DNA from 3 places in the Pseudomonas sp. E45-MNA-CIBAN-0222 genome. Region 3 is predicted to be linked to each of the others. Evidence: predicted binding sites of a transcription regulator. Region 3 holds the regulator's gene; each other region holds the start of a gene.
What was found. Region 3 encodes sigma-54, which starts transcription at its own class of promoters, with help from an activator protein. Its sites were predicted from a motif close to ANTGGCATNNANNTTGCTNT; they were not measured.
Positions count from the first base shown of each region.

Region 1 (5,757 bases), on a different contig from region 3:
TTCGGGGCAGTACGCTGCCTATTCTTGATCTGTCGCTTGCCACGGGCAAGTCGGCTCTGATGGACCTGGAAAATTCCTTCGCTGTGATCACCGAGTACAACAACAGGACGCTGGGTTTTCTGGTGAGCTCGGTAGAAAGAATCGTCAACCTGAACTGGGAGGCTATTCTGCCGCCACCCAAAGGTGCCGGGCGGGATCACTACTTGACGGCAGTTACTCATATCGACAACAAGCTGGTGGAAATCATCGATGTAGAGAAGGTGCTGGCCGAGGTAGCACCGACTTCGGAAGAGGTTTCACCGGGCGTGGTAGATGATGATACCCGTGCCAAGGCGCTGTCCTGCCGGGTATTGGTTGTTGATGATTCGTCAGTCGCGCGTAAGCAGATCACCCGCTGTCTGGAGAATCTTGGCATTGAGGTCGTCCAGTTGAATGATGGGCGAGATGCGCTCAACTATCTGCGGCGCATGGCCGATGAAGGCAAGAAGCCCGCAGAAGAATTTCTGATGATGATTTCCGATATTGAAATGCCGGAGATGGATGGCTATACCCTGACTACCGAGGTGCGGCACGACCCGCGTATGCAAGGTATGCATATACTCCTGCATACTTCTCTCTCCGGCGTGTTCAATCAGAACATGGTGAAGCGGGCGGGGGCGGACGATTTCCTCGCCAAGTTCCAGCCTGACGATCTCGCTGCTCGGGTGGCAGATCGAATCAGGCAGGCGGATGCAAACTGAGGCTAGTTCCTCTAACGATGGTGAGGCTTTATTGGTGTCAGTCGATCTGGATTTCGAGCAGTTCCGGGTATTTCTTGAAAAGACGTGCGGCATTCTGCTGGGCACTAATAAGCAGTATTTAGTGACCAGTCGTCTGAATAAGCTGATGGAGCAGCAGGGGCTTAAGACGCTTGGCGACTTGGTCAGGAAAATCCAGGCGCAGCCACGTAGTGGTCTGCGGGAGTTGGTCGTTGATGCGATGACTACCAACGAGACGCTTTGGTTTCGTGATACCTATCCGTTCGAAGTACTCAAAAGTCGGGTCCTGCCAGAGATGCTCAAAGCGGGATCCGGCCAGCGCTTGCGTATCTGGTCGGCCGCTTGTTCTTCTGGACAAGAGCCCTATTCGCTCTCAATGGCGATAGATGAGTTTGAACGCAGCAGTCCCAGTCAACCGAAGACCGGTGTGCAAATCGTAGCCACGGAGCTATCGGGAACAATGCTTGCCGCTTGCAAGGCGGCTGAATACGACAGTCTGGCCATTGCTCGTGGCCTTTCGGCAGAACGTTTGCAGCGTTATTTCGACGTGAAGGCCCCTGGACGATGGGCGGTAAAGGCGCCCATTCGTTCTAGAGTCGAGTTCAGGGTGCAGAATCTTCTCGACAGTTATGCCGGTTTAGGCAAGTTCGATATAGTTTTTTGTCGAAATGTGTTGATTTATTTTTCCGCCGACGTCAAGAAAGACATCCTCAAGCGTATTCATGCCACGTTGCGTCCAGGTGGCTATCTGTTCCTGGGCGCGTCAGAAGCGCTTAACGGGCTGCCGGAGTTGTACCAGATGGTGCAGTGCAGTCCAGGAATCATCTACAAGGCCAAGTGATCCGGCCGTCCCCCCGCGGCAGAAAACCGTCATGCAATATGACGGTTGCGGCAAAAAGGCGGTAAAGACTTGCCGCTTTTGACGCCTTCGGCCTCGCTGTATACCTCTTTTCCCTTGTAAATCAGTGCTTTGAAATCAATGGCACGGGCTTTGCTGTGAGTATGCGCAAGCAGACTTGTATCCGGCAGAGGGCCAGATCATGAGCATTAGTTTTGACAAGGCATTGGGTATTCACGAGAAGGCGCTTGGTTTCCGCTCGCAGCGTGCTGAAGTGCTGGCCAATAACATTGCAAACGCCGATACGCCGAACTACAAGGCTCGCGATCTGGATTTCAGTAGCGTGCTTGCCCAGCAGTCGGCCCGTAGTCAGGGCGGATTCGGTGTGGCGCTGACCAGTGACAAGCACATTGCGGCCGAGGGGATGGAAATAGCCGACGCATCGTTGCGCTTTCGTATGCCCGCGCACCCATCGCTTGACCAGAACACTGTCGATCTGCAGATCGAGCAATCCAATTACGCGAAGAACGCCGTTGACTTTCAGGCGAGCTTCACCCTGCTCAACAGCAAGTTCAGGGGGCTGATGAGCGCCCTGCGTGGCGAATAAAGGAGCCTTCCATGTCCCTTAGCAGCATATTCAACATTGCCGGCAGTGGCATGAGTGCCCAGAGCACCCGCCTGAACACTATTTCCAGCAACATCGCGAATGCGGAGACCGTTTCATCCAGCGTGGATCAGACCTACCGTGCCCGGCATCCGGTGTTCGCCACCGTCTTTCAGCATGCCAACGGCCAACCCGATCAGTCGCTGTTCGCTGGGCAGGATCAGGCGGGCGTCGGTGTCCAGGTGTTGGGCGTGGTTGAGGATCAAAGCGAGCTTCAAGCCCGTTATGAGCCCAATCACCCGGCTGCCGATGAGGCGGGCTACGTGTACTACCCGAATGTGAACGTGGTGGAAGAAATGGCCGACATGATCTCAGCCAGCCGCGCATTTCAAACGAATGCCGAGCTGATGAATACGGCCAAAACCATGTTGCAGAAAGTGCTGACACTGGGTCAGTGATTGATACGAGAACGCACTTATGAGCACAACAGGCGGCGTCGGCGGTACCAGTTCGATACTCGACCAGTATCAGTTTGGTGAGAGCCGAGAGGCCAAGGGAAACGACCTTGGCAAAAACGAATTCCTTGAGCTGCTGGTCGCCCAGCTGAACAACCAGAACCCTCTGGAGCCGCAAGAGAACGGCGAGTTCATCGGCCAGCTTGCGCAGTTCAGCACGGTCGAGGGCGTCGAGAAGCTGAACTCCAGCATGCAGACCATTCTGTCTGGCTATCAGTCATCGCAGGCGCTACAAGCGTCGTCACTGGTAGGCCGCAAGGTGATCGTGCCGACTGATAAAGCCGTGGTGGATACCAGTGAGACCTTCAAGGCCAGCATGGTTCTGCCAACGTCCAGTAGCAACGTGTTCGTCAATATCTACGACAGCTCCGGGGCGGCGGTTAGCCGGGTCAACATGGGGCAGCAGGAAGCCGGAAATATCTCCTTCATGTGGGACGGCAAGGATTCCAGCGGCAATGTGTTGCCGCCTGGCACATATCGCTTCGAGGCGCAGGCTACGTATCAAGGTGAGACCAAGGGGTTGTATACCTTGCTGCCTGCCAACGTCGACAGCGTCACCCTCGGTCAGAACGGCGGGGAGCTGATGCTCAATCTTGCCGGTATCGGCAGCATCGGACTTTCCCAGGTCCAGGTCATCGGACAATAACCGCCGGCACTCTCGGCAAAGGAGCGATTCAATGTCCTTCAATATCGGTCTTAGCGGCCTGCGTGCCGCAAGCAAGGACCTCAACATCACCGGCAACAACATTGCGAACGCCGGTACTGTAGGCTTCAAGCAGTCGCGTGCGGAGTTTTCCGACGTGTATGCGTCATCGGTGCTAGGTACGGGGAAGAACCCGCAGGGCAGCGGCGTATTGATGTCCAACGTTTCCCAGCAATTCAATCAGGGCAACATCAACTACACCCAAAATGCGCTGGACTTGGCCATTAACGGCAATGGCTTCTTTCAGGTCAGCAACAACGGTGCGGTCAGCTACACCCGGGCTGGCTACTTCGGCACTGATCGCAGCGGTTTCCTGGTCGACAACTTCGGCTACAAACTGCAAGGCTTTCCCGTCGACGGTAATGGAAATCTGCAGAATGGCGTGGTTGGTGACCTGCAAATTCAGACCACCAATCAGGAACCCAAAGCGACCACCAAGATCGATACGGCCTTTAATCTGAACTCGACGCAGAAGGCGCCTGCCACATGGCAAGCCACGTATGACTCCGAATATTCCACCTGGATCAGCAACCCGGCAAACGTAGCTGATGTTGCGGCTCCGACCAATGCGGAAATGGTGCAGGCCGCTGCTTATGCGGCGACCCAGGCCAGTGCTACGTTCAATCCGTCCGATCCGACGACCTATAACAATTCCACGTCGGTAAGAATCTACGATTCTCAGGGTAACGACCATGTCATGACGCAGTACTTCGTCAAGACCAGTGCGAACACCTGGGACATGAAGGTGCTTGTAGACGGTCGTAACCCGGCGGACCCTGCGCAGGAGCCACCGCAGCCTTACGTTATGGGGCTGGCGTTCAATGCGTCCGGCGCGCTGACCTCCGTGGACACTGGCGGCTCTGCGCTGTTCAGCGTTTCGCCCGACCTGAAGGTGACGCTGAACTCGGCCACGGGCAATCCCCCTACAGGCGGCTGGATTCCCGCCATTTCAAACGGCGCTACTCCCGCCACTTGGTCCGCTAACGGCGCTCTAGCCAACCCGGATGGCATTGTGCTCGATTTTTCGAAGTCGTCGCAGTACGCCAGCACCTTCGCCGTCAACAGTGTGAGCCAGGATGGTTACACGACTGGCGAGCTTGCAGGCTTGGAAATTGACGATAGCGGGGTAATTTTTGCGCGCTACACCAACGGCCAATCCAAGGTGCAGGGGCAGATCGTTCTGGCGAACTTCGCCAACGTGCAGGGCCTCACTCCTGTCGGCAAGACACAGTGGGTGCAATCGTTCGAATCCGGCGAGCCTGTCGTCGGCACGCCGGGGTCCGGCACGCTAGGCGCGCTGCAGGCTGGTGCGCTGGAAGACTCGAACGTCGAGCTGTCGGATCAACTGGTTAACCTGATCGTTGCCCAGCGTAATTATCAGGCCAACGCCAAGACCATCGAAACCGAAAGCGCGATCACGCAGACCATCATCAATCTGCGTTGATAGGGGTGGCAATGGAGCATTGCCGCTGACGGCAGTATTCCGCCGCTTCCGCAAGAGAAGGCCCGCCAGGGCCTTCTTCTTTTTCTGAAATTTCAATTAATTCAATGGCTTGCCTAGGGTGTCCGGTGCTGGCACGCGCCTTGCATTTTCTCTGATCAACAGAATCGCAAGTGTCAAACTCGCGTCTCGGAGAAGTCGATGGACAAGATGCTCTACGTGGCCATGACCGGTGCCAGCCAGAATGCGCGGGCCCAACAGGCCCATGCCAACAACCTGGCAAATATATCCACTACCGGCTTCCGCCGGGACTTCGAACAAGCGCGCTCGATGCAGGTATTCGGTGACAGCCATCCGGCTCGGGTCTACGCCATGTCGGAACGGCCTGGCACCGATTTTACTTCGGGCACGCTGCAGGAAACTGGTCGTGATCTGGATGTCGCCATCGAGGGTGAGGGCTGGATTGCTGTGCAGGCTCCTGATGGTAGCGAGGCGTATGTTCGCACCGGTAGCCTGAATATTGACGCGCTCGGAATGTTGCGCACGGCTCAAGGTATGCCTGTTATGGGTAACGGTGGGCCGATCGCGATTCCTCCGGAGGAGAAGATTGATGTCGGCCAGGACGGCACCATCAGTATCCGGGCTTTGGGCGAGAACCCGAATATCGTGGTTACGGTGGACCGAATCAAGATGGTCAATCCGGATCCACAGCAGTTGGAAAAGGGCACCGATGGCCTGATCCGCATGAAGGACGGTCAGGCCATTGAGCCGGACGCAAATGTACGAGTCGTTTCGGGCTTTCTTGAGGCAAGCAATGTGAATGCCGTAGCTGAAATGACTTCCATCCTGGCGCTGTCTCGCCAGTTCGAACTGCACGTAAAGATGATGCGCACCGCCG
Region 1 covers NZ_JBEOPU010000005.1:313,415-319,171, reverse strand. Annotated here, with positions in the region: gene AAEZ08_RS10260 (chemotaxis protein CheV) at 1-740, shown strand, start outside; gene cheR (protein-glutamate O-methyltransferase CheR) at 730-1,599, shown strand; gene flgB (flagellar basal body rod protein FlgB) at 1,799-2,203, shown strand; gene flgC (flagellar basal body rod protein FlgC) at 2,215-2,658, shown strand; gene flgD (flagellar hook assembly protein FlgD) at 2,678-3,361, shown strand; gene AAEZ08_RS10235 (flagellar hook protein FlgE) at 3,393-4,862, shown strand; gene flgF (flagellar basal-body rod protein FlgF) at 5,061-5,757, shown strand, end outside.
Region 1: the regulator sigma-54 is predicted to act here: its motif matches at 1,737-1,756, upstream of flgB (flagellar basal body rod protein FlgB).

Region 2 (5,757 bases), on a different contig from region 3:
CCTGCGTTCGGTGCAGGAACTGCTCGGCCACGCCGACATCGGCACCACGCAGATCTACACCCACCTGGACTTTCAGCACCTGGCCAAGGTCTACGATCAGGCGCATCCGCGCGCCAAGCGCAAGCAGGACACCGACACATGAGCATTCGCCTGATCACCTTCGACCTGGACGACACCTTCTGGGAAACCACGCCGGCCATCCAGAGCGCAGAGACCGCCCTGCGCAGCTGGCTGGGCGTGCATGCGCCGCGCCTCGGCGAATTTCCCGTCGAGGCCCTCGGCGCGATCCGCCGCATGCTGATTGAACGGGACCCGGCGCTGCGCCACCGTATCAGCGAGCTGCGCCGGCGCATCCTGCAGCACGCGCTGCACGACGCCGGCTATCCCGCCGATGAAGCGGACCAGCTGGCCGAGCGGGCCTTTCAGGTATTTCTCGATGCGCGCCATGAGGTGCAGATTTTCCCAGACGTGCAGCCCACGCTGGAATTTCTTGCCAATCACTACACCCTCGGCGTGATCACCAACGGCAATGCCGACGTGCGCCGCCTGGGCCTGGCCGACTATTTCCAGTTCACGCTGTGCGCCGAGGAGTTAGGCATCGGCAAGCCCGATCCGCACCCATTCGAGCAGGCCTTGCGCCTGGGCGATGCGCGCCCGGATCAGGCAGTGCATATCGGCGATCATGCCCTCGACGACATCGCCGGAGCGCAGCAGGCGGGCCTGCGGGCGATCTGGTTCAATCCCAAACGAGCCAGCTGGTCGCACGATTACCATCCAGACGCCGAAATCCAGAGCCTGGCCGAGCTACCAAAACTGTTGCTCGGCTGGCGCGGCAACTGAGCGATAAGCTGATTAGCCTGAACACGAAAAAGCCCGCCATCAGGCGGGCTTTTTCGTAATTGGTGATCCGTTCGCGCTCAGATAGGACGGCTGCCGTACTTGCTATCCGGCTTCTTCGGCGGGTCGGCGACCACATTGGGTTCGACCTCCTGAACGCGGCCGCCACGTGCCAGGAACTCTTCCATGGCCCGCGCCAGCGCTTCGCGCTCCTTCTGCTTGGCTTCCAGGCTCGGCAGCTCGTCCGGCTCGGCGGACTTGGCCTTGGCCTTCTTGGTCGGCGTGGCCCGCTCGCTGTCGGTGCCCTCCTCGTCGAGGCTGTCGTCGCCGTCATCGGCAGCGTTCAGCTCCTCCCCTTCCTCCTCGTCGCCCACTTCCAGATCGTCTTGTTCTAGTTCTTCGTCGCTCATGTTCTACCTCATGGCTTGCCAAAGCGGAGTAAGTTATAGCCCAGCGATGCGGAATGACCGACATCACCAAAAAAAATTCAACTTGCCGTCCCGTGCAGCGTTGCCACTATCTGCCGCGCGCCACCCTGGTCGCGGTGCTCTCCGAGATAGACGCCCTGCCAAGTCCCCAGTGCCAGGCGCCCCGCGCTTACCGGCAGGCTCAGCTGGCAGCCGAGCAGGCTGGCCTTGAAGTGTGCCGGCAAGTCGTCCGGCCCTTCGTAGTCATGCTCGTAACCGTCCTCGCCCTGCGGCACCAGACGATTGAAGAACCGTTCGAAATCACGCCGTACCGCTGAGTCGGCATTCTCGTTGATCGTCAGCGAGGCCGAGGTATGCCGCAGCCACAGGTGTAACAGACCGACCTGACATTGCCGCAGTTCCGGCAGTGCATCTAGCAGTTCATCGGTAATGAGATGGAAGCCGCGTGGCCGCGCTCGCAAGGTGATCAGAGTCTGTTGCCACATGTTCGAGAGGCTCATGTTCAACGGCTGGTCGCGCGCATTCTAGCGTGGCGTAGAAAAAAACAAAGGGCGCCAAAAGGCGCCCTTGTCATGAACCGCGCAATTGTTACTGGCGAGTGAACTCCGGATAGGCTTCCAGACCGCACTCGACCACGTCCACACCCTCGTATTCCTCCTCCTCGCTGACGCGCAGGCCCATCACTGCCTTGATGACGCCCCAGACGATCAGGCTGGCGATGAACACCCAGAGGAAGATCGACACCAGGCCCAGCAGTTGTGCACCGAAGGTGGCATCGGCATTGGTCAGCGGCACGGCCATCAGGCCCCACATGCCGGCGACACCGTGCACGGAGATCGCTCCGACCGGGTCATCGAGCTTGAGCTTGTCCAGACCGAGGATGCTGAACACCACCAGCACGCCACCCACACCGCCGATCAGGGTCGCTTGCAGGGCGCTCGGGGTCAGCGGTTCGGCGGTGATCGCCACCAGGCCGGCCAGCGCGCCGTTGAGGACCATGGTCAGGTCGGACTTGCCGAACAGCAGGCGCGCGGTGATCAGTGCGGCGATCAGACCGCCAGCGGCGCCCATGTTGGTGTTGACGAAGACCTGGGCCACCGCGTTGGCGTCTTCGATGGTGCTCATTTTCAGCTGCGAGCCACCGTTGAAGCCGAACCAACCCATCCAAAGGATGAAGGCACCGAGCGTCGCCATCGGCATGTTGGCGCCGGGAATGGCATTGATCTGGCCGTTCGGGCCGTACTTGCCCTTACGTGCACCGAGCAACAAGACACCCGCCAGAGCTGCAGCCGCGCCAGCCATGTGCACGATGCCGGAGCCGGCGAAGTCGAGGAAACCAGCCGCGTCGAGGAAACCACCGCCCCACTTCCAGAAGCCCTGAACTGGATAGATGAAGCCGGTCATCACCACAGCGAAGGCGATGAACGCCCACAGCTTCATGCGCTCGGCCACCGCACCGGAGACCACCGACATGCAGGTTGCGGCGAACACGATCTGGAAGAAGAAGTCAGCGCGAGCGGAATAGTAAGGCGCATCCTCACCCCCGGCCGCGACCAGGTCGACTGCATGTTCGTCGCCGATCAGGAAGCCCAGACTCGGGAAAATGCCACCTTCCGGGCTGGAGTACATGATGTAGTAGCCGACCAGCAGGTACATGATCGAAGCCAGCGAGTAGAGCACGATGTTCTTGGTAAGAATCTCGGCGGTGTTCTTCGCCCGGACCAGACCGGCTTCGAGCATGGCAAAACCTGCCGCCATCCACATCACCAGCGCTCCGCAGATCACGAAGTAGAAGGTATCGAGTCCGTACTGGACGGGTATCAATGCAGTGCTATCCATGTGTCACCTCTTGCTGTCGCGCTGTATGCGCTGTTCGGTCCGCAGGCCATCGCATGCTGCATCGAAGGCCTGCACCGCTTTTAGGATTGGCCCCGGCGTTGGCTCCGGGGTGCCCTGAATGGATTACAGGTTGTAGCCACGCTCGTTATGCAGGCTGAGGTCCAGGCCGATGGTTTCCTGCTCCTCGTTGACCCGCAGCCCCATCACCAGATCGATCGCCTTGAGGATCAGGTAGGTGACGATGCCGGTGTACACCACGGTGAACAGCACGCCCTTGAACTGGATCCACAGCTGCAGACCGATGCTCTCCACTTCGCCGAAGCCGCCCAGCATGGGTGCGGCGAAGATGCCGGTAAGCAGCGCACCGACGATGCCGCCAATGCCGTGCACACCGAACGCATCCAGAGAGTCGTCGTAGCCGAGCTTGCGTTTCAGGCTGGTGGCACAGAAGAAGCAGACCACTCCGGAGACCAGGCCGATGACCAGCGCGCCCATCGGACCGACGGTGCCGGCGGCCGGGGTGATGGCGACCAGACCGGCCACCACGCCGGAGGCGATGCCCAGCGCGCTGGGTTTGCCGTGGCCGATCCACTCGGCGAACATCCAACCCAGCGCCGCGGCTGCAGTAGCGATCTGGGTGACCAGCATGGCCATGCCGGCCGTACCGTTGGCGGCAATGGCCGAGCCTGCGTTGAAGCCAAACCAGCCGACCCAGAGCATCGCGGCACCGACCAGAGTCAGGCCCAGGTTGTGCGGCGCCATTGGCGTGTTCGGGTAACCCTTGCGCTTACCCAGCACCAGGCATGCCACCAGACCGGCGATACCGGCATTGATGTGCACCACGGTGCCGCCGGCGAAGTCGAGCACGCCCCAGTCCCACATCAGGCCGCCGTCGCCGCCCCATACCATGTGTGCGATCGGCGCATAGACCAGCGTGAACCAGACGCCCGTGAACACCAGCATCGCGGAGAACTTCATACGCTCGGCGAAGGCCCCGACGATAAGTGCCGGGGTGATGATGGCGAAGGTCATCTGGAAGGTGATGAAGACGCTTTCAGGGAAGGCGCCGACCAGGCTGTCGGGCGTCAGACCGCTGAGGAAAGCGCGATCCAGACCGCCAACGAAAGAATTGAAGTTGGTGACCCCGGCTTCCATACCCGTGGTGTCGAAAGCGAGGCTGTAGCCATAGACCATCCAGAGGATGCTCATCAGGCCGGTGACGGCGAAGCACTGCATCATCACCGAGAGAATGTTCTTCGAGCGGACCATGCCGCCGTAGAACAGTGCCAGCCCAGGGATGGTCATGAACAGCACTAGCGCAGTGGCCGTCAGCATCCATGCCGTGTCGCCTGAATCCAGCGTTGCCTCCTGCGCCAGGGCCAGGCCTGGACTTATCAGAGACAAAAGGGCTCCTAGCCCTGCGAATCTTCGCAGAGTCATGGTTTTACTCCTGGGGCGTGGGGGTTCGGAGGTGCTGCTTAAATCGCGTCGGTATCGGTTTCGCCGGTACGGATGCGGATGGCCTGTTCCAGGTTGACCACGAAGATCTTGCCGTCACCGATCTTGCCGGTATTGGCGGCCTTGGTGATGGCCTCGATGACGCGATCGAGCTGATCGTCGGCGATGGCTACATCGATCTTCACTTTCGGCAGGAAGTCGACGACGTATTCGGCACCACGGTATAGCTCGGTGTGACCCTTCTGACGACCGAAGCCTTTGACTTCAGTAACGGTGATGCCCTGTACGCCGATTTCCGACAGAGACTCGCGCACGTCGTCCAGCTTGAACGGCTTGATGATGGCAGTGACTAGTTTCATGAAAACTTCTCCCGTTTTAGGTGGACTTGCCCCAGAAGTACGAACCCGGCTCAAGTCTAAGCTCAGTGTCTGGCTCTTGTAACGCTCCGGCTGTACCCGAGCAGCTGACCGACACCACCAACCTCTCCGACAAAGCGTCTCGAATCACCCATGCACCGCAACCCGGTGGTGCATGCGTTGCTGGGGACAAAGCAGAATCGATGCCAGCTTTACGCAAGCCCCAATTTGCAGGGCTTTTACCCAGAACGGATGCGGCCGACGGACGGTTGCGCTCAGCCGACGCACCTTAATGGTGCGACTGCGCACCACCCCCTGCTCAGTTTCTGTGCACGACCCGCCAGAAAGACGCAAAAAACACCGTGCTACACTGCGCCCCGTCCAACGACAGGTGCTTTCAATGTTGCCGCCAAAAGCTTTTCTAGATGCCATCGGCTCCCAGGCCTCGCGCCTGTTCAACGGCGAGACGCCGCTGCCGCGTGGTGAATTCGAAGCCCAGCTCAAGGGCGTGGTGCAGGGCGCGCTGAACAAGCTCGACGTGGTCAGCCGCGATGAGTTCGACAGCCAGATGGTGGTACTCGCCCGTACTCGTGCTCGCCTGGAAGCGCTTGAGGCCAAGGTCGCCGAACTGGAAGAAAAGCTCACGCCGCCCGCGCCCTGACAGGTCGGGCCGCGACACGATCAAAGGAGTGATCGAATGTCCCTGGCCATAGTTCATAGCCGCGCGCAGATCGGTGTAGAAGCGCCGCCGGTAACCGTCGAAGCCCATCTGGCCAACGGTCTACCAGCGCTCGCGCTGGTCGGCCTGCCGGAAACCGCCGTCAAGGAAAGCAAGGACC
Region 2 covers NZ_JBEOPU010000006.1:140,581-146,337, reverse strand. Annotated here, with positions in the region: gene xerC (tyrosine recombinase XerC) at 1-142, shown strand, start outside; gene AAEZ08_RS11065 (HAD family hydrolase) at 139-840, shown strand; gene sutA (dormancy-specific transcriptional regulator SutA) at 918-1,247, opposite strand; gene AAEZ08_RS11055 (secondary thiamine-phosphate synthase enzyme YjbQ) at 1,325-1,750, opposite strand; gene AAEZ08_RS11050 (ammonium transporter) at 1,854-3,104, opposite strand; gene AAEZ08_RS11045 (ammonium transporter) at 3,228-4,544, opposite strand; gene glnK (P-II family nitrogen regulator) at 4,583-4,921, opposite strand; gene AAEZ08_RS11035 (accessory factor UbiK family protein) at 5,319-5,579, shown strand; gene AAEZ08_RS11030 (YifB family Mg chelatase-like AAA ATPase) at 5,616-5,757, shown strand, end outside.
Region 2: the regulator sigma-54 is predicted to act here: its motif matches at 5,110-5,129, upstream of glnK (P-II family nitrogen regulator).

Region 3 (5,757 bases):
TGGTCGAGCTGCTTTTCCTTGTGCTTGATCAGCTGACGATCAAGCTTGTCGGCGAGCAGGTCGATGGCAGCGTACATGTCTTCGTGTTCGGCGATGGCCACTACTTCGCGGCCGGCGACGTGCAGGGTTGCTTCGGCTTTCTGCTTGAGCTTCTCGACCTGGAGAATCACCTGGACACTGATGATGCGGTCGAAATGACGGGCAAGACGCTCGAATTTCTCCTCAATGTAGTCACGCAGGGCGTCGGTTACTTCCAGATGAACACCGCTGATCTTGACTTGCATACTGCTATCTCCTTTGCCTAGTGCGAAGAGCAGGTTGGTAGGCCTGCCGCCGGGACAGTTGGACCAGTGGCCGATCACAGCAATCGTTTACGCTCGCTGGACGGTGCGATACCGAGTGACTCCCGATACTTTGCAACGGTACGACGGGCCACCTGGATGCCCTGCGCTTCCAGTAAACCAGCGATCTTGCTGTCGCTCAACGGCTTTTTCTGGTTTTCCGCGGCGACCAGCTTCTTGATGATTGCGCGAATCGCAGTAGATGAACACTCGCCACCTTCGGCGGTGCTGACGTGGCTGGAAAAGAAGTACTTGAGTTCGTAGATACCGCGCGGCGTGTGCATGTATTTCTGCGTAGTCACGCGAGAAATGGTCGACTCGTGCATACCCACCGCCTCGGCGATGTCATGCAGCACCAGCGGCTTCATCGCCTCGTCGCCGTGCTCGAGGAATGCGCGCTGGTGCTCGACGATCTGGGTGGCGACCTTCATCAGCGTTTCGTTGCGGCTGAGCAGGCTTTTGATGAACCAGCGCGCTTCCTGCAGCTGGTTGCGCATGAAGGTGTTGTCGGCGCTGGAGTCGGCGCGTTTGACGAAGCCGGCGTACTGCGCATTGACGCGTAGTTTCGGCATCGCCTCCTGATTCAGCTCGACCAGCCAACGATCATTGTGCTTGCGCACGATCACATCGGGCACCACGTATTCCGGTTCGCTCGCCTCGATCTGCGAGCCGGGGCGGGGGTTCAGGCTCTGAATCAGCTCGATGACCTGGCGCAGCTCGTCTTCCTTGATCTTCATTCGGCGCATCAGCAGGCCGTAGTCACGGCTGCCGAGTATGTCCAGATGATCACTGACCAGCCGTTGCGCTTCATTCAACCAGGCGGTTCGCTCGGGGAGCTGGCGTAGCTGCAGCAGCAGGCACTCGCGCAGGTCGCGCGCGCCGATGCCGGCTGGTTCGAACTGCTGAATGCGCCGCAGCACGACTTCGACTTCATCGAGTTCGATTTCAAGCTCGGGGTCGAACGAGTCGACGATTTCCTGCAGCGACTCGTCGAGATAACCCTGATCGTTGATGCAATCGATCAACGTGGTGGCGATGAGGCGGTCGGTATCGCTCATTGGCGCGAGGTTGAGCTGCCACAGCAGGTGGCTTTGCAGGCTGATGCCAGTCGACGTGCGGCTGGTGAAGTCCCACTCGTCGTCATCGTTGCTGGGTAGGCTGCTGGCGCTGGTCTGATAGATATCTTCCCAGGCAGTGTCTACCGGCAGCTCGCTGGGAATGCGCTCGCCCCAGTCGCCGTCTTCAAGGCTCTCGGCGCTGTGGGAGGGTTCCTCGTAGGTGCTTTCCTGGCTGCTGCTTTTCTCAGCGCCGGATTCGCCCGGCCGTTCGGCAGCTTCGGCCATGGGGTCGGCGTTGTCGAAGTCGTCACCGTCTTCTTCCCGCTCGAGCATGGGATTGGAATCCAGTGCCTCCTGGATCTCCTGTTGCAGATCGAGGGTGGATAACTGGAGGAGCCGTATGGCCTGTTGCAGCTGCGGTGTCATCGTCAGCTGCTGGCCCATCTTCAGGGCTAGCGATGGTTTCATGGCAGAGGACTTCAAACCTTTTATGCCGGCGCAACCGCGCCCGTTCCGACATGTGGCGCGCCAGGCGCCAACAGAAAGCAAATTATATGCCTGCCGAGGAAGCCTTTGCCTAGGGCCGATTTGCCGAGCTGCGCAAAAAAAACGGCTCTACAGACGGAATTCGTGGCCCAGATAGACTTCCTTGACCAGTTGGTTGCTCAGGATTGTTTGGGCGTCGCCCTCGGCGATCAGCTGGCCATCGTTGACGATGTAGGCGGTTTCGCAGATGTCCAGGGTTTCACGGACATTGTGGTCGGTGATCAGTACGCCGATGCCCTTGGCCTTGAGGTGGTGGATGATCTGTTTGATGTCGCCCACCGATATCGGATCGACGCCAGCGAAGGGTTCGTCGAGGAGGATGAATTTGGGCGCAGTAGCCAGCGCACGGGCGATCTCCACGCGGCGACGCTCGCCGCCGGACAGGCTCATGCCGAGGCTGTTGCGGATATGGTTGATGTGGAACTCCTGCAGCAGGCCTTCCAGCGCCTGCTGGCGGCCGCTACGGTCCAGATCCTTGCGGGTCTCGAGAATCGCCATGATGTTGTCGGCGACCGAGAGCTTGCGGAAAATGGACGCTTCCTGCGGTAAATAACCGATCCCGGCCCGTGCACGGCCGTGCATTGGCAAATGGGTAACGTCGTTCTGATCGATCAGAACCCGGCCTTGGTCGGCGTTGACCAGGCCGGCGATCATGTAGAAGCAGGTGGTCTTGCCGGCACCATTAGGGCCGAGAAGGCCGACGATCTGCCCACTTTCGATGGAAAGACTGACGTCCCGGACGACCTGGCGACTCTTGTAGCTCTTGGCCAAATGCTGAGCTTTTAGAACTGCCATTATTCGGATTGCTCCGCAGCCGCTTCCTTCTTGCGCGGCTGGATGACCATATCCACGCGTGGACGTGGTGTGGTCACGTCGGCATTGGTGGCGCGGCCGGCGTTCACGATTTGCCGACGGGTGTCGTAGACGATCTTCTCACCTTCGAAGGTGTTGCCTTCCTGAACGACCTTGGCCTGATCGATGAGTACGATGCGCTCGTTGGCGGCGAAATACTGGATGGTCAGGCCGTAGGCTTTGACGATTTCCTTGTCCACCGCAGGCTTCTGTTCGTAATAGGCAGGCTTGCCGATAGAGGTGAAAACCTCGACGTCACCGCTGCTGTTCTGAGTGATGGTCACCGTATCGCCGGTGATCTTCATCGTGCCCTGGGTGATGACTACGTCACCGCGGTAAACCGCTACGCCTTGTCGGTCGTCCAGTTCGGCGGAATCGGCCTGTACGCGGATTGGCTGTTCACGATCCTCGGGAAGCGCCCAGGCGCTGGCGCCAAGCCAGAATGCGCTCAAACCGAGCAGGAGGGGGAGAGTCTTAACGCAGCTCATGCTGGCCTCTTACGTTGGACAGCAGGAGCATCCTGCCGTCATCCATGTACGCTTTCATGCCGGTTGCCGTGGTCACGCCATTGGCGGCCTCGATTCTAACGGCTTGCTTTGTCTCGGCATAATCCTTCTCCGGCCACACCGTCAGGCGGCTGGTGGTAAGGATCGTCGGGCGGCCTTTGGCGTCGGTGCGCTCGACTCTGACCTTATCGATCAGCAAGACTTCGTCGCCCTCCGCCGACACTTCACCGCGTTCGCTGCGCACATGCCAGGGCAGCTCGGTGCCGCGATAGGACAGCAGATCCGGCTTGGTCAGCAGGCTGATGTCGCTGGCCTTGATGTGTTCGAGTTTGTCCGCTTTCAGCTCGTAGTTGAGCTTGCCGTCGGGTTGGTATTGCACCGTGCGCGAGTTGATTACGTAGAAATCGACATCCGGCGTATCACTGCTGGCAACGGGAGGCTGCTGCATGAAGCTTTCCGGGCGGATATTCCAGTAGCCAACTGCGACCAATAAGGCGGCGACCAAGGTCAGCAGGGCGGCGAAGCGCAGTTTGCGAAGCATCCAGACCTCTACAGGTAAGCGTTTTGCGCTGCAGCCAGGGTGCCCTGGGCGCGCATGATCAACTCGCAGAACTCGCGCGCCGCACCCTCGCCACCGCGTGCCTGTGTCACACCGTGGGCGTGTTCGCGCACGAAGCCGTCGGCGCTGGCGACCGCCATGCCAAGGCCGACGCGGCGAATCACAGGCAGGTCGGGAAGGTCGTCACCAAGATAAGCCACTTCAGAGTAGCTTAGCCCGAGCTCGGCCAGCAGCTCGTCGAGCACTACCAGCTTGTCTTCGCGGCCTTGATATAGATGCTGTATGCCCAGATTCTGCGCCCGACGCTCCACCACTGGGGTTTTGCGTCCGCTGATAATGGCGGTGCTTACGCCTGAGTTGATCAGCATCTTTATGCCGTGGCCGTCCAGCGTATTGAACGTCTTGAACTCGCTGCCGTCGGTCAGAAAGTACAGGCGACCGTCGGTGAGCACGCCGTCAACATCGAAAATGGCCAGACGGATGTCCCGGGCCCGTTGTAGTAGCTGTTCGTGCATCACATGACTCCTGCGCGAAGCAAATCGTGCATGTTCAGTGCTCCAACCGGCATCTGTTGATCGTCGATCACCACCAGCGAACTGATCTTGTGGTCTTCCATGATCTTCAGCGCTTCGGCGGCAAGCATTTCGGAGTTGGCGGTCTTGCCGTGTACGGTCATCACCTCGTCGATGCTGGTTTGGCGTACGTCGACACCCTTGTCGAGCGCTCGGCGAAGGTCGCCATCAGTGAAGATTCCGGCCAGCCTCCCGTCGGCTTCGACAATGACGGTCATGCCCAATCCTTTTTCGGTCATCTCCAGCAGCGCGTCACGTAGCGAGGTGCCTCGGGCGATTTTCGGCAGACGCTCGCCGGTGTGCATGACATGTTCGACCTTGAGGAGCAGACGACGGCCCAGCGCGCCGCCGGGATGAGAAAAGGCGAAGTCCTCGGCGGTGAATCCGCGCGCCTCAAGCAGCGCGATGGCCAATGCATCGCCCAGCACAAGGCTTACCGTGGTGGAGGAGGTAGGCGCGAGATTCAGTGGGCAGGCTTCGATCGCCACGCTGGCGTCCAGATTGACCGCTGCCGCCTTGGCCAGTACCGAGGCTGGATTTCCGGTCATGCTGACCAGGGTGATGCCCAGTCGCTTGATCAGCGGTAACAGGGTGACAATTTCGCTGGTTGAGCCTGAATTGGACAGGGCCAACACCACGTCATCTTGGGTGATCATGCCCATGTCGCCGTGGCTGGCTTCTGCCGGGTGCACGAAGAAAGCCGCGGTTCCGGTGCTGGCTAGGGTTGCGGCAATCTTGCGCCCGACGTGGCCTGACTTGCCCATGCCAACCACGACGACACGGCCCTTGCAGCTGAGAATGAGTTCGCAGGCCTTCACAAAGGAGGAATCGATACGTGCGTTCAACTGCTCAACGGCCTCGACTTCAAGGCGGATGGTGCGCTGCGCGGTTTCGATCAACTGGCTGCTCTGGCTCATAACTGGCGAGGTCGTCCGATTAAAAGGCGGCGATTATAGCGAGAATCCGCTACGCGCTCATGGAAAATGTCCGCGCAACGTCTGCTGCCGTCCATTCGCTTTTCAACAGTGCTGGCTGAACCTCGGCTGAACGGTACATGGCTAGTCATCTGCTGAAACGCTCATCAGTTGGGCGGCTTGGGGGGCAGTGCTATAGTGCGCCGCCGAAAACGGTCATGGCAGAAAGTATCCCGGCGGCATCGGGAGCCGTCTGTTACGCAGACTGCATGCAAGGAGATCAGATGAGCGCCTGCAACGACTACGCCGTCGAGCTGAAGGGAGTGACCTTCAAGCGCGGTGAGCGCAGTATTTTCGAGAATGTCGACATCACCATCCCGCGAGGGAAGGTAACGGCCATCATGGGGCC
Region 3 covers NZ_JBEOPU010000007.1:88,202-93,958, forward strand. Annotated here, with positions in the region: gene hpf (ribosome hibernation-promoting factor, HPF/YfiA family) at 1-284, opposite strand, end outside; gene AAEZ08_RS12280 (RNA polymerase factor sigma-54) at 359-1,867, opposite strand; gene lptB (LPS export ABC transporter ATP-binding protein) at 2,015-2,740, opposite strand; gene lptA (lipopolysaccharide transport periplasmic protein LptA) at 2,740-3,285, opposite strand; gene lptC (LPS export ABC transporter periplasmic protein LptC) at 3,272-3,844, opposite strand; gene AAEZ08_RS12300 (KdsC family phosphatase) at 3,853-4,377, opposite strand; gene AAEZ08_RS12305 (KpsF/GutQ family sugar-phosphate isomerase) at 4,377-5,351, opposite strand; gene AAEZ08_RS12310 (ATP-binding cassette domain-containing protein) at 5,633-5,757, shown strand, end outside.